DNA from 2 places in the Agromyces cucurbitae genome. Region 1 is predicted to be linked to the other one. Evidence: predicted binding sites of a transcription regulator. Region 1 holds the regulator's gene; the other holds the start of a gene.

Region 1 (7,756 bases):
GCGAGCTCGAGGTCGACGCCTACGCCGCACTCATGCGCGACGAGATCGAGCGGGTGGTGCGCCTGCAGGAGGAGCTCGGCCTCGACGTCCTCGTGCACGGCGAGCCCGAGCGCAACGACATGGTGCAGTACTTCGCCGAGCTCCTCGACGGCTTCGCCGTGACCGAGCACGGTTGGGTGCAGTCGTACGGGTCGCGCTGCACGCGCCCGTCGATCCTCTGGGGCGACGTGTCGCGCCCGGCACCGATGACGGTCGAATGGTCGGCGTTCGCGCAGTCGCTGAGCGATCGGCCCGTGAAGGGCATGCTGACCGGCCCGGTGACGATCCTCGCGTGGTCGTTCGTGCGCGACGACCAGCCGCTCGGCGAGACCGCGCGCCAGGTCGCGCTCGCCCTGCGCGACGAGATCGCCGACCTCGAGCGGGCCGGCATCCGCATCATCCAGGTCGACGAGCCGGCGCTGCGCGAACTGCTGCCGCTCAAGCGCGCCGACCAGCCGGCGTACCTCGACTGGTCGGTCGGGTCGTTCACGCTCGCGACCGCCGCCGCGGCGCCCGAGACGCAGGTGCACACGCACCTCTGCTACTCGGAGTTCGGCGTCGTCATCGACGCGATCAGGGGACTTGATGCCGACGTCACCTCGATCGAGGCGGCCCGCAGTCGCATGGAGGTCGTCGACGACCTGGCCGCGAACGGCTTCGACCACGGCATCGGGCCGGGCGTCTACGACATCCACTCGCCGCGGGTGCCGTCGGCGGGCGAACTCCAGGAGCTGCTCGAGCGTGCGGCAGCGAGCATCCCGGCGGGGCGGCTGTGGGTGAATCCCGACTGCGGGCTGAAGACGCGCGGCTACGACGAGACGGTCGCCTCGCTCGCGAACCTCGTCGCGGCCACTCGCGCCGTGCGGGCCCGGCTCGAGGCCGACCGCGCGGCGGTCGCGGTCGCGAGCTAGGCGGGTTGCGGGCGGATGCCGCGAGCCGGCGTCCGCCCGTGCCCCCGGCGGCCGGGCCGGGGGATGGTTCGAGGCCGACGACCGGGCGATGCACGGCGGGTTCGCATGGTTCGCCGGGTCGATGCTCAGGCGCGCCGCGTACGGTCGTCGCATGCGACTCGCGGTTCACGAGACGGGCGCCGGCGCCCGGACGGCCATCCTCATCCACGGCATCATGTCGGACTCCCGGGCGTGGCATCGCGTCACCGGCGAACTCGAGGCGCAGGGGTTCCGGGTGCTGGCCGTCGACCTCGCCGGCCACGGACGCAGCCCGCGGGCGCGGCGCTACTCCCCGGCGGCGTGGGCCGACGACGTCGTCGAGACGGTCGCACCCATGCTCGACGGCCCGCCCGACGTGGTGCTCGGCCACTCGCTCGGCGGCCTCGTCGCGAGCCTCGTCGCCGACCGGCTCGCGCCGCGCACGGCGATCTACGTCGACCCCGCGTTCGCGTTCCCGAAGGGGCCGATGGGCCTCGCCTACAAGCTGTTCTTCGCGATCGCGCCGAGGCCCCGCCGCGGTGCGCTGGTGCGGATGAACCCGAAGTGGAGCGCGACCGACGTCGACATCGAGCTCGCGACGCTGCGCGACTGGGACAAGCGCACGATCCTCGGCTTCGCCGACACCCGGCCGCTCGTGCCGCCCGCGCGACTCGTCGCCCCCAGCCTCGTGCTGCTCGCCGAGCGGAGCCTGCTCATCACCGACCGGGTCGCGGCCGACCTGCGCCGCAGGGGAATGACGGTCGCCACGGTGCCGGGCACGGGGCACACGGTCTTCCGCGACGACCATGCGGGCTTCATGCACGCGATCGGCGAGTGGTTGCGATCGGTCGGCCAGTCCGCGGAGGCGGCCGCGTCCGTCTGACGACCGTCGGCTCGACCGGGGGCGTCCCCGAGCGGCTCGGTGCGGATCAGACCGTTCGCAGCACGGCGACGACCTTGCCGAGCACCTCGGCGTGGTCGCCGAGGATCGGCTCGAACGCGGTGTTGCGCGGCAGCAGCCAGGTGTGGCCGTCGCGCTGGCGGAAGACCTTGACGGTCGCCTCGCCGTCGAGCATCGCCGCGACGATCTCGCCGTTCTCGGCCGTGCGCTGCGAGCGCACGACCACCCAGTCGCCGTCGCAGATCGCGGCGTCGACCATCGAGTCGCCGACGACCTTCAGGATGAACAGCTCGCCCTTGCCGACGAGCTGCCGGGGGAGGGGGAACACCTCGTCGATCTGCTGCTCCGCGGTGATGGGCACACCGGCCGCGATGCGGCCGACGAGCGGCACCATGGCGGCGTCGGCGACGGGTGCCGGCTCGCCCGCCGACGGCGCGCGCTCGTCGAGGCCCGGCAGCTCGATGAGCACCTCGAGCGCCCTGGGCCGGTTCGGGTCGCGCCGCAGGTACCCGGCGAGCTCGAGCTGGTTCAGCTGGTGCGTGACGCTCGACAGCGACGACAGTCCGACGGCGTCGCCGATCTCGCGCATGCTCGGCGGGTAGCCGCGTGTGGCGACCGAACGCTGCACGACCTCGAGGATCGAGATCTGCTTCGCGCTCAGGCTCTTGCGGCGGCGTGCCCTGCCGGTCTCGCGCACGTCGTTGTCGCTCTTCACGCTCTCCGCCCCTCGTTGCGATCGCCCGCTGCGACCGGATGTCGGTGGTGTCTGCTGGACTCTTGCCAGACATTCGAAACTGTATCCGCCGCAGGCGGGCGCGGCAAACATCCGTTCGAGTGTGTCGCGAGATCGGATGCGGAGAAATCCGCGGGCCGGTGCTTGCAGTCGAAGATGTTCGAAGATATATTCGGAACAGAGATTCGCATCCGGCCCTCCCGGCCGAGGGCCGGATGCAGTCCACGCAGGAGGGGTGACATGAGCGCAGCGATCATGACGAGCGACTTCCCGGCCGAGGCGCGCACGCGCCTCCGGCTGACGCGTCGCGGGCGAGTCGTCTTCACGACGCTCGCCGCGCTTCCGATCGCCGTCTGGGTGTTCGCGTCGGCGTTGAACGCCGGCGGCGCGGCCGCCGACCTCTCCGGCGGAGGGTCGCTGCAGTACGTGACCGTCGACGCCGGCGCCTCCCTGTGGCAGATCGCCGAGTCGATCGCGCCGTCCGCCGATCCGCGCGACACGATCGCCGAGATCGTGCGGCTCAACCAGCTCGACGGTGCGACGATCGAGCCCGGCCAGCGCCTGGCGGTGCCGGCGGCCGAGTGACGCGGCCGCTTCGCGACGGGCGTCCGCAGCGCGAGAACGCCCGTGCGGCATGCAGCGCCCGCCGATGCGCGGCTCGCGGTGCCGCCGCCCGTCACACGGTGTCGCACGTCGTCGTCGCCGTGATCGGCGTGGCTAGGCTGGATCGGTGACGAGTCTCGACGACCTTCCCATCCGCGACGACCTTCGCGGTCGCTCTCCGTACGGCGCCCCCCAGAAGGCCGTGCCGGTCGCCCTCAACGTCAACGAGAACACGCATGCCATCCCCGAAGACGTCGCGCACGACATCGTCGCCCGCGTCGCCGCCGCGATCCTGCGACTGAACCGCTATCCCGATCGCGAGTTCACCGAACTCCGCGAGGCCTTGGCGCGGTATCTCGGCCACGCGCTCTCGCCCGACCAGATCTGGGCCGCCAACGGCTCCAACGAGGTGCTGCAGCAGGTGCTGCAGGCCTTCGGCGGACCGGGCCGCTCGGTGCTCGGGTTCTCGCCGACGTATTCGATGTACTCGCTGCTCGCCTCGGGCACGGGCACCCGCTGGATCTCCGCGGAGCGGGACGACGACTTCGAGCTGAGTCCCGAGACCGCCGTGGCGGCCGTGCGCGAGCACGACCCCGATCTCGTCTTCCTGTGCGCCCCGAACAACCCCACGGGTACGCCGCTCTCGCTCGACACGGTCCGCGCGGTCGCCGACGCCGCACGCGGCATCGTCGTGGTCGACGAGGCCTACTTCGAGTTCGCCGATCCGGGCACGCCGAGCGCACTCACCCTGCTCGACGGGCGGCCGCGCCTCGTCGTCTCGCGCACGATGAGCAAGGCGTTCGCGTTCGCCGGCGCCCGAGTCGGCTACCTCGCGGGTGATCCCGCGACGATCGACGCGCTCCGGCTGGTGCGCCTGCCGTACCACCTGTCGGCGCTCACCCAGGCGGCCGCGCTCGGCGCGCTCGCCCACGCCGACGAGATGCTCGCGATGGTCGACGACATCCGGCGTCAGCGCGAGCGCATCACGACGGAGCTCACGCGCCTCGGCTTCGCGCCCCACCGCAGCGGCTCGAACTTCGTGCTCTTCGGCGGCGTCGACGACCCGCACGCGGTGTTCGAGGGGCTGCTCGCGCGCGGCATCCTGATCAGGGAGCTCGGCATCCCCGGACACCTGCGGGTCAGCGCTGGTACCGAAGCCGAGACCACCGCGTTCCTCGAGGCGATCGCCGTGTTCGCTCCCGCCGCGGCCGCGGCCTCCGCCGAGAATAGGATCGACTCATGACCGCCGAATCCCCGTCGCGCCCGTCCCGCTCGCGCACCGCGCGCGTCCAGCGCGAGACGAGCGAGTCGAGCATCGACCTGTCGATCGACCTCGACGGCACCGGATCGAGCGACATCGAGACGGGCGTGCCGTTCTACGACCACCTGCTCACGGCGTTCGCGAAGCACTCGCTCACCGACCTCACGGTGCGGGCCTCGGGCGACCTCCACATCGACGTGCACCACACCGTCGAAGACACGGGCATCGTGCTCGGGCAGGCAATCCGCGAGGCGCTCGGCGACAAGCGGGGCATCTCCCGCTACGGCGATGCCCTCGTCCCGCTCGACGAGGCGCTCGCGCAGGCGGTCGTCGACATCTCCGGCCGCCCGTTCCTCGTGCACACGGGGGAGCCCGACGGGTTCGAGTTCCACCTCATCGGCGGCCACTTCACGGGGTCGATGGTGCGGCACGTGTTCGAGGCGATCGCGTTCAACGCCGGCCTCACGGTGCACGTCACGGTGCTCGGCGGACGCGACCCGCACCACATCGCCGAGGCCGAGTTCAAGGCGTTCGCCCGTGCGTTCCGCCAGGCGAAGGCGCTCGACCCGCTCGTGAGCGGCATCCCCTCGACGAAGGGAGCGCTGTGACCCGCACCAAGCGCGTCGTCGTGCTCGACTACGGGTCGGGCAACGTGCACTCCGCGGCGAAGGCGCTCGAGCGCGCCGGCGCCGAGGTCGACGTGACGGCCGACCGCACGGCGGCGATGGAGGCCGACGGCCTGCTCGTGCCGGGCGTCGGTGCCTTCAAGGCGGTCATGGACCAGTTGCGCGCCGTGCGCGGCGACGAGGTCATCGACCGCCGGCTCGCCGGCGGGCGGCACGTGCTCGGCATCTGCGTCGGCATGCAGGTGCTCTTCGAGCGTGGCGTCGAGCGCGGCGTCGACACCGAGGGGCTCGGTGAGTGGCCGGGCACCGTCACCGAGCTGCCCGCCGACGTGCTGCCGCACATGGGCTGGAACACCGTCTCGCCCGACGAGGGATCGGTGCTGTTCGACGGCATCGAGGACGAGCGGTTCTACTTCGTGCACTCGTTCGCAGCGCAATCGTGGCAGCTCGAGGTCATGCCGCCGTTCCCGCAGCCGAAGCTGACCTGGGCGGAGCACGGCGGGCGATTCCTCGCCGCGGTCGAGAACGGCCCGTTGTCGGCGACCCAGTTCCACCCCGAGAAGTCGTCGGATGCGGGCATCCGGCTGCTCTCCAACTGGCTCGGCGCACTCGCCTGAGCCATCCGAGGGTCACGGGAGCGTCGCACCCGCCACGGGCGACTATGATCCTGTGACTGTGCCGGCCTCCTGCGCCGGCTGAGACGGGCCCGACGGCCCACCGCGATCGAGGACAGTACTGATGAGTGAGTTCAACAAGACCCCCGGCCTCGTGCTGCTGCCGGCCGTCGACGTCGCCGGCGGCAAGGCGGTCCGCCTGACGAAGGGCGAGGCCGGCACCGAGACGAGCTACGGCGACCCCGTCGACGCGGCGGTCGACTGGGCCGACCAGGGTGCGGAGTGGATCCACCTCGTCGACCTCGACGCCGCGTTCGGGCGCGGTTCGAACGGCGGCATCCTGAAGAAGGTCATCCGCCAGGTCCGCGGCGTGAACGTCGAGCTGTCGGGCGGCATCCGCGACGACGAGTCGCTCGAGCACGCGCTCGAGATCGGCGCCAAGCGCATCAACCTCGGCACGGCCGCGCTCGAGAACCCCGAGTGGGCCGCCTCGGTCATCGCGCAGTACGGCGAGGCGATCGCCGTCGGCCTCGACGTGCGCGGCACGACGCTCGCCGCCCGCGGCTGGACGAAGGACGGCGGCGACCTGTGGCAGGTCATGGACCGGCTCGAGGAGGCCGGCGCGGCCCGCTACGTCGTGACCGACGTCACGAAGGACGGCACGCTCCAGGGGCCGAACGTCGAACTCCTCCGCCAGGTCATGGACCGCACGCACCGCCCGGTCGTCGCCTCGGGCGGCGTCTCGAGCCTCGACGACCTCGCGACCCTCCGCGAGCTCGTGCCGCTCGGCCTCGAGGGCGCGATCGTCGGCAAGGCGCTCTACGCGGGCGCGTTCACGCTCGCCGAGGCGCTCGACGTCGCGAGCAACTGATCGAGGCGACGGGCATGACGGCAGGCGACGAGCCGGTGGGCGACGCGGATGCCTCGGGCGCGGCGCCCGGCGCATCCCGGTCGTTGCCCCCGCACCTCGCGGACTCGGCCGGGCAGCCCTGGGCCGGACGATCGTTCGACGAGAACCCGCACGCCGGTGACGACGGTTCGACGCCCGTCGCGCTCGGCGCGGCGCTCCGGGCGTTCCGCGAGGGCGACGGCGGCCAGGCCGACGTCGTGGCGGCATTCGGCGAGTCGCGACTCCTGATCCCCCTGCTCGCCGAGCTCGGCGACGGCGGTACCGAGGTCGGCGCGCACGGCCACGCCGTCGACAAGAGCCAGGAGCTGTCGATCGTCACGGTCGAGGGACCCGACGGGCGTCGGGTGCTGCCGGTCTTCTCGTCGGTCGACGCCATGCGGAGGTGGAACCCGATCGCCCGGCCCGTGCCGGCCGACGGCGTCCGGGTGGCGCTCGCCGCCGCCGACGACGGCACCGAGCTCGTGGTGCTCGACCCCGGGTCGCCGACCGAGTTCGTGCTGCGGCGGCCGGCCGTGTGGGCGGTGGCGCAGCAGAAGGCCTGGCGACCGCCGTTCGACGACGAACCGATCCGTCGGGCGTTCGAGCGCTCGATCGGCAGCGAGCTCGCCGTGCTCGGCGTCGACCTCGCCGCCGGCGACCCGCTCGCCCGGCTCGCCGGCCCCGAACTCGTCGTGACGCTGCGGCTCGTCGACGGGCTCACCCGCGACGAGCTCGACGCCACGACCTCGAGGCTCGCCCGGCGCTGGGCCGAGGACGACGCGATCGCGACCGGCGTCGACACGCTCGCCGTCCGGCTCGTGGGCGGTCGGCGCGACTGAGCCCGCGCGGGGACGACCGCCGGCGGGGCATCCCGCCCGAACTGGGCATTGACCACGTGACCGGGCGGGAGCATCATCTGGATGCGCGCACGAGTGCGCGGAAACCAGGTGCATCATGGCTGAGCGACCATCGGCCGCCGGAGCGCGGCGACCCGAGTACGACGGCCCGCTGGAGTTCGCGGCGGACCGGGCGAGGCGCTGGATCGACGCGGTCGCCGAGCGCCCGATCCCGCCCGAGATCGACGCCGAGACGGCGAAGGACCGGCTGGGGCGGGTGTTGCCCGACGGGGGCGAACCGGCCGAGCAGGTCCTCGAGCGGCTC
Region 2 (7,756 bases), on a different contig from region 1:
TGCGCCACCCCCTCCCGTATTCGAACGCCGCCGAACTGCTCGCCCTCTGCGAGGAGCACGGCGTCTCGTTCTGCGACGTCGCCCGGCACAACGAGGTCGCCGTGCACGGCGAGGCCGGCATCGACGCGGGTCTCGACGCGATCTGGGACGCGATGGCCGAGTGCGTCGAGCACGGTCTCGAGACCGAGGGCACGCTGCCCGGCGGCCTCCGGGTGAAGCGCCGCGCGCCCGAGGTGCGCCGCCGGCTCGAGGCATACGACCGCGACGAGCTCGAGTCGTCGCAGCACCGCGACACGTCGACCGAGTGGCTGCACGCGTTCGCACTCGCCGTGAATGAGGAGAACGCGTCGGGCGGCCGCGTCGTGACGGCGCCCACGAACGGCGCCGCCGGCATCCTGCCCGCGGTCGGCCACTACTACCTGCGCTTCGTGCCGGGCGCCGACCGGGCGGGCATCCGCCGGTTCCTGCTCACCGCGTCGGCGATCGCGAGCCTCGTGAAGAAGAACGCGTCGATCTCGGGCGCCGAGGGCGGCTGCCAGGCCGAGGTCGGATCGGCCTGCGCCATGGCGGCGGGCGCGCTGTGCGCCGTGCTCGGCGGTACCCCGCAGCAGATCGAGAACGCCGCCGAGATCGCGATGGAGCACCACCTCGGCCTCACGTGCGACCCCGTCGCGGGCCTCGTGCAGGTGCCCTGCATCGAGCGCAACGCGATCGCCGCGTCGACCGCGGTCTCGGCCGCCCGGCTCGCGCTGCACGGCGACGGCACCCACCTCGTCTCGCTCGACACGGTCATCGAGACCATGCGGCAGACGGGCCTCGACATGATGACGAAGTACAAGGAGACGAGCGAGGGCGGCCTCGCCGTCAACGTCGTCGAGTGCTGAGGGCCGTGTCCCCCACTCGGGGACTCTCCCGGACGCGCCGCGTTTCTGCCATGGTGGCCCCATGGACAGCGACCCGACGATCGATCCGAACTTCTTCCTGGGCGCGGGCCTCATCGGCCTGATCATCGGCCTGGTGATCTACCTCGCCGTGCTCGCCCTGATGCTGTGGATCGGCTACCTCATCATCAAGGCCGCGGTGCGCAACGGCCTCCGCGAGCACACCCTGTGGCTCGAGAGCCGGCGCGGACCGCTGCGCTGAGGCGCCTCAGCACGCGCAGGTGATGCCGGATGCCTCGGCCGGGGTCACCCGAACACCGCCGGGGCCGCTGTCGGCGACGTTGGTGAGCGCGTCCGCGGGGCGCTGCACGAGTCCGTCGTCGGTCGCGTAGGCGAATCCCTCGCGCACCCAGTACTCGAAGCCGCCGATCATCTCCTTGACCGGGTACCCGAGCCTCGCGAACTCGAGCGCTGCCCGGGTCGCTCCGTTGCACGCGGGACCCCAGCAGTAGACCACCACGGGAGTCCCCGCGGGCGGCATCCCCGGCGTTCCCTCCGCGATGAGCCGGCCCGGCAGGTGCACGGCACCGGGCACCCGGCCCTGCGCCCAGGCGGCGTCGTTGCGGGTATCGACGAGCACGAAACCGGGTTCGCCCGCGGCGAGCCCGGCCGCGACGTCCGAGACATCGGTCTCGAACGCGAGGCGCCCCTCGAAGTGGCGGATCGCGGTCGCGGCGTCGGCCACGTGGGCGAAGAGCGGTGGGGTCGTGATCGTTGAGGTCATGCGCCCAGACTGGCAGGAGCGACGTCGGACGGGGCCCGGAAATCGCGCCAACCCGGCGCGAGATCCGGCCAACCGTCGTTCTGGTCAGTCCTCGGCGAAGAACGCCGTCACGGCCGCGCCGAGCGCCGCGAGGTCGTCGACGTGCGCGAGCTCGCGCGCCGAGTGCATCGACAGCAGCGGCACGCCGACGTCGACCGTGCGGATGCCGAGCCGGGTCGCCGCGAGCGGCCCGATCGTCGACCCGCACGGGATCGCGTTGTTCGACACGAACGGCTGCGTCTCGACGCCCGCCCGCCGGCAGACGCCGGCCCAGAGCGCGCCGCCCACCGCGTCGGTCGCGTACCGCTGGTTGGCGTTGAGCTTCAGCAGCGGTCCGCCGCCGAGCACGGGACGGTTCGCGGGGTCGTGGCGCTCGTGGTAGTTCGGGTGCACGGCGTGGCCGGCGTCGCTCGACACGATCCAGCTCGCCGCGAAGGCGCGGCGCCGCTCGTCGTCGGAGGCGCCGAGTCCCGAGGAGATGCGCCCGAGCACGTCCTCGAGGAACGGCCCGCTCGCACCCGAACGCGACTCCGAGCCGAGCTCCTCGTGGTCGAAGGCCGCGAGCACGCTCAGGTGGCCGGCGTCGGCGGGGGCGCGCAGGATCGCGACGAGGCCCGCGTACACCGAGCTCAGGTTGTCCATGCGTCCCGAGGCGAACAGCTCGCCCGAGCGTCCGAAGCGCGCGGGGGCGGCCGTGTCGGCGACGAGCACGTCGTGGCCCACGATCTGCTGCCCGGGCACGCCCGCCGCAGCGGCGAGCTCGGCGAGCAGGTCGACCTCCTCGTCGGCGGCGACGACTCCCCAGATCGGCTGGGTGTGCCGCTGCTTGTCGAGGTGGAGCCCCTTGGTGTTGACCTCGCGGTCGAGGTGGATGGCGAGCTGCGGGATGCGCAGCATCGGCCCCGTGCGCACGAGGTGCACCCCGCCGTCGGCGGTCGCGACGCGGCCCGCGAGCTCGAGCTCTCGGTCGAGCCAGCTGTTGAGCAGCGGCCCGCCGTACACCTCGACCGAGGCCTGCAGCACGCCCTCGCTGACGGTCTGGCCGTTCGGCTTGAGCTTGAACGAGGGCGAGTCGGTGTGCGCGCCGAGGATGCGGTACGGCGCGGTCGGGCCGGCCGCCTCGGGCTGCACCCACGCGATGACGGCACCGTCGCGCACGACGACGCGGCGCCCCGGCCCCGTCGGCCAGGCCGCGGTCTCGTCGAGGCGCTCGAACCCGGCTTCCTCGAGACGGCGGGCGACCTCGGCGGCGGCGTGGTACGACGAGGGCGAGGCCTGCACGAAGCTCGCGAAGTCGGCGATGTAGTCGTCGAGGTCGGGCAGGGAGCGGGATGCGGCGGCGGAGTCGGTCGGCATGCCTCCATCCAACACTGCGAGCGGCGCACGGGCGAACCGGAGGGTTCGGCGAGCGCCCACGGTGACCGTCGGGTCGCTCAGGCGAACCGCACGACGGCCTGCAGGCGCGAACGCACCTCCATGACCTCGGTGCCGCCGAGCTGCGCCGACCCCGGCAGTCCCTCGCGCACGGCGCTCGCGAGCCGCGAACGCCGGACGAGGGCGACGACGGCACCGCGCACGGTGCCGCCGAGCTCGAGGGGCTCCGCCGCGTGCTCGTCGGGAACCACGATCATGAGCGCGGTCGGCTTCGCCTTCGCGGCGCGCCCGATCGACTTCGCACGTGCCGCGAGGGCCTTGAACGGGCGTTCGCCCGCGAGGGCCTCGCCGACGAGCTCGCCGCGCTTGAGTGCGACGGGCCCGCCCCAGTCCTCCGACTGGATCGCGAAGAGCCCGGTGGGGCCGAGCACGAGGTGGTCGAGCTTCGGCGGGAGACCGTGGCCCGCGGCATCCGTCGCGATGTCGTGCCAGATCGTGTACGCGATGCCGAGCGTCGAGAGCGACCGCGCGCTCGCCTCCTCGGCGAGCGCGTCGGCGAGGAGGTGCCGGATGCCGCGCGGCGCGCCGCGCACGAGCGCCGGGTCGTACGGATCGGGCAGGGAGGCGCCGCGCCCCACCCATTCGCGGATGGACTCGAGGTAGCGCTCGCGCGACAGGCCGCCCGGGTGCCCGTACGACCTCGCGAGCGGGCGGGAGTCGCGTCGCGGACGCGGTGCCGCGGGCGCCCAGGCCTCGCGGCTCGGTGCGGTGCCGGCCGTGCCGCGGCCCCGGTCGAACGCGGCGCGAGCGGCCGGGGTGCCCACGAGCGCCCACGCCGACTGCACCGCGTGGAACTTCGCCGGATCACCGCCCGTGTCGGGGTGCGCCTCGCGCAGGGCACGACGGTAGGCGGCGCGCAGGGTCGCCTCGTCGACGTCGGCTGCGACGCCGAGCAGTTCGTACGGCGACGCTGACAGGGGACTCTCGGGCATGGGCTCGCTTTCGTTGCGAGCACGAGAATACCGCGCGAGGAGGGCCGGTTCCCCGGAATGGGAGAACCGGCCCTCGCTTCGGGGATCAGGCGACGGGAACCGTCGCCGCCGACGTCTTGGCGATCGTCTGGTACCCGCTCAGTGCACCGGTCACCTTCACGGTGATCGCCTTGCCCTTCTGGGTCGTGGTGGGCACGAACGTCGACTTCGTCGCGCCGGTGATCGCGGCGCCCGCGGCGTACCACTGGTAGGTGAAGACGGTGCCCGTCGTCCACGTGCCGGGCTTCGCGGTCAGCGTCGAGCCGACCTTCACCGTGCCCGAGATGGTCGGCGTCGCCACGGTCGCGACCTTGGCCGTCGCCGCCGAGCGCCCGATTCTCACACAACCGGAGGATCGTCTCCGATCCCCGCCGACGCGCGGCGTCACTCCGCCGGCAGCAGCAGCAGCCCGTCGTCGATGAGCTCGCGCACCTCGGGCAGCAGCTCGGCGGCGAGCGCCGCCTCGTCGACCTCGAGCAGCTGCGCGAGCGCCGCGACGATCGCGCCGACGGACAGCTCGCCGTCGCAGGCGCCGACGAGTGCGGCGAGTGCCGTGCCGGGCGCGATCGTGCGCGCGAACCCGCCGCCCTGCCGCAGCAGCATGGCCGTGGGATCGGCGGCGCCGGGCCAGTGGTGGCGCTCCTCGGTGACGTCGCCGGCGACCGTCAGGTGCACGGCGGCGAGCGCCGCATCGTCGAGCGCAGACTCGAGATCGTGCGCGTCGAGGCACTGCGCGAGGTATCCGCCGAGGCCCGCGGGGTTCGACCCGATCGCACCGTGCCGACGCTCGACGCGAGCGAGCCGGGCGGTCGAGGATGCCGCGGCCGAGGCATCTCCGTCGAGCGGGCGTCGCACGAGCACGTAGCCGAATCCGACCTCGGTGACGCCCCGCGCGGCGAAGTCGTCGAGCCACGCGCCGTACAGGCGGTCGAACGCGGGCGTGCCCGACCGGGTGCCGCCGTCGCGGATCCAGGTCTCGGCGTACTCGGTGACGGGCTGCACCTCGCGCTCGACGATCCAGTGCTCGAGCGCACCCGCCCACGAGGCGGCGCGCTCGAGGCCGTCCACGCCGTCGCGGTACTCCCAGTTCGCGAGCAGCTGCGCGACGCCGCCGGGCTCGAGGTGCTCGGCGCATCCGCGCACGACCGCCTCGACGAGCGCGTCGCCGACCATGCCGCCGTCGCGGTACTCGTACTCGGGCACGCCCTCGGTGCGGGGCGTGATGACGAACGGCGGGTTCGAGATGATGCGGTCGAACCGCTCCCCCGCGACCGGCTCGAACAGGCTGCCGAGGCGCAGCTCGACGCCGTCGATGCCGTTGAGCTCGAGGTTCATGCGGGCGAGCGCGAGCGCCCGCTCCGAGATGTCGGTCGCGACGACGGCGCCTGCGAACCGCGAGGCGTGCATGGCCTGGATGCCGCAGCCGGTGCCGAGGTCGAGCACGCGACGCGCCGGCGTCGGGAGCATGAGCCCCGAGAGCGTCGTCGAGGCGCCGCCGACGCCGAGCACGTGGTCCTCCCGGAGCGCATGCCCGAGAGCGAGCTCGCCGAGGTCGGAGATGATCCACCAGTGCGCGCTGCCGTGCGCATCGGTGAAGGCGTAGGGGCGCAGGTCGAGCGCGGCGGCGACTGTGCCGTCGGCGGCGCGAGAGATCAGCCCGAGGGCGACCGCATCGTCGAGCCCGAGTCCGGGTAGCGCCTCGGCGACCTCGGCAGCCGGAACCGGGAGGCCGAGTACGAACAGCTCGGCGAGTGCGGCGAGCGGCGCCGACGCACCGTGCTCGCGCCGGCGGGCATCGAGCACGCGGCGCGCGGGCACACGTTCGCCGCGGTGCAACGCGGCCGACGCCGTCTCGCCCCACAGCTCGTCGAGCGCATCGACCGTGAAACGAGCCGCGCGGAGGTCGGCGGCGAGGCGGTCGAGGGGCGTGTGCGTGCGATCGATGTCCACCCCGACATTCAAGCAGCGACCCGGCTCCGACGGGTCGCCGGTCGAGCTCGTCGGTCAGGTCGGTCGGGTCGGTCGGTCAGGTCGGTCAGTCAGGTCGGTCGGGTGAGTCGGTCGGGTAGCGCCCGACGGTGGAGGGCGCGTATCGAGACCACGTTCGGGAGGGTCTCCCGCTCCCGGGTCCGGGGTCGGCAAAAGTTCTCCACAATCCTCGAACATCTCTTCGAATCTCGGGTGGTTCCGGGTAGACTCGGAACATGTCCGAACCCGCCGGAATACCCGCCCTGACCGGGGTTTCAGCCGCCATCAACGGGCTTACTGAGGTGTGGGCCGGTGCCCGGCTCGCGGGCACGCCGGGCTCGGTCGACGCGGCCGCCGACGTGCGCCTGATGAGCGATGACGGGCTGGTCCGGGCGACCGAAGCCCTCGGCGAACTCGTGCGGCAGGTGCAGGCGTTGCAGGCGCCCGTCGCGGCCGAACTCGCCGCCCGCTCCAAGCCCGGCACCGACGAGGTCGCCCGCAAGCACGGGTTCGCCTCCGCGGAACGATTGATCGCGTCCGCGACCGGCGGCCGCTACCAAGACGCGGTGAAACTCGTCGCCGTGGGGCAGGCGACCGCACCCCGCGCTTCGTTCACCGGTGAAGTCCTGCCACCCAGGCACCCGCACCTCGCCGACGCACTCGCCTCGGGCACGATCTGCGTCGACGCGGCCGACGTGATCCGCCGGTTCTGCGACCGCGTCGCACCCCGCGCCGACCGGGCCGAACTCTCCGACGCCGAACAGTTCCTCGTCGAACGCGCCCCGACCGTCGGGGCCGACGGGTTGCACCGGCTCGTGAAACTCCTCGAAGCCCGCCTCGACCCCGACGGTGTGAAACCCCGCGAAGACGAGTTGCGGGCCGCCCGCGAGCTCCGCATCTGGGAAGACGAGCACGGCATGCTCCGATTCACCGGCGCCGCCGACCCCGCCAACGGCGCCCCCATCAAACTCGCGATCGAGACCCTCGTCGCCGCCGAACTCCACCAAGCCCGCGACGCGAAACGACCCGCGCCCGCAACCACCGGCAGCCCCGATGACGTGTTCGCCGAGCAGCGCACGATCGCGCAGATGAACCTCGACGCCCTCGCCGACCTCGCACGCCACTCCCTCACCGCCGCCGACGGCCCCGCACCCCTCCGGCAGGCGACGGTCGTCGCCCGCATCGACACCACCGCACTGCAGACCGGGCGCGGGCACGGCACCATCGACGGCATCGACCAACCCGTCTCGGCCGCCACGATCCAAGAACTCGCGATGTCCGCCGGCATCGCACCCCTCTACCTCGGCGACGGGCACGAGAACCTCCAACTCGGCCGATCCCGCCGCCTGTTCACCCAAGCCCAGAAACTCGTCCTCACCGACCGCGACGGCGGCTGCGCCTGGCCCGGCTGCACCAGACCCCCGTCCCACACCCAAGCGCACCACCTCCGATGGTGGACACGACACAACGGCCGCACCGACCTCGACAACGGCATCATGCTCTGTTCGCATCACCACCACCGCATCCACGACGACGGATGGACCATCATCATCGACCACGGGCACACCTGGTTCATCCCACCCGCACACCTCGACCCCACCCGCCGACCACGCCCCGGCAACCGACGACTCCCCTCCATCACGCCACCACCACCCGACGTGAGCAGGCTCCTCGCCGCG

What was found. The regulator LexA, encoded in region 1, represses DNA repair genes until DNA is damaged. The targets are predictions, from matches to a motif close to TCGAACANNTGTTCGA.
Region 2: a site for LexA is predicted at 6,268-6,283, ahead of AC3RJ6_RS18665 (HNH endonuclease signature motif containing protein). Genes of this name have one in related genera too.

The regions. Positions count from the first base shown of each region.
Region 1 is NZ_JBYRES010000004.1:27,647-35,402, reverse strand. It holds gene metE (5-methyltetrahydropteroyltriglutamate--homocysteine S-methyltransferase) at 1-950, shown strand, start outside; gene AC3RJ6_RS14735 (alpha/beta fold hydrolase) at 1,102-1,851, shown strand; gene lexA (transcriptional repressor LexA) at 1,898-2,584, opposite strand; gene AC3RJ6_RS14725 (LysM peptidoglycan-binding domain-containing protein) at 2,843-3,187, shown strand; gene AC3RJ6_RS14720 (histidinol-phosphate transaminase) at 3,333-4,448, shown strand; gene hisB (imidazoleglycerol-phosphate dehydratase HisB) at 4,445-5,074, shown strand; gene hisH (imidazole glycerol phosphate synthase subunit HisH) at 5,071-5,709, shown strand; gene priA (bifunctional 1-(5-phosphoribosyl)-5-((5-phosphoribosylamino)methylideneamino)imidazole-4-carboxamide isomerase/phosphoribosylanthranilate isomerase PriA) at 5,831-6,577, shown strand; gene AC3RJ6_RS14700 (SseB family protein) at 6,592-7,434, shown strand; gene AC3RJ6_RS14695 (pyridoxal phosphate-dependent decarboxylase family protein) at 7,550-7,756, shown strand, end outside.
Region 2 is NZ_JBYRES010000005.1:306,582-314,337, forward strand. It holds gene AC3RJ6_RS18630 (L-serine ammonia-lyase) at 1-884, shown strand, start outside; gene AC3RJ6_RS18635 (hypothetical protein) at 946-1,143, shown strand; gene AC3RJ6_RS18640 (rhodanese-like domain-containing protein) at 1,150-1,665, opposite strand; gene AC3RJ6_RS18645 (M18 family aminopeptidase) at 1,750-3,060, opposite strand; gene AC3RJ6_RS18650 (J domain-containing protein) at 3,138-4,070, opposite strand; gene AC3RJ6_RS18655 (hypothetical protein) at 4,156-4,452, opposite strand; gene AC3RJ6_RS18660 (DUF7059 domain-containing protein) at 4,494-6,059, opposite strand; gene AC3RJ6_RS18665 (HNH endonuclease signature motif containing protein) at 6,314-7,756, shown strand, end outside.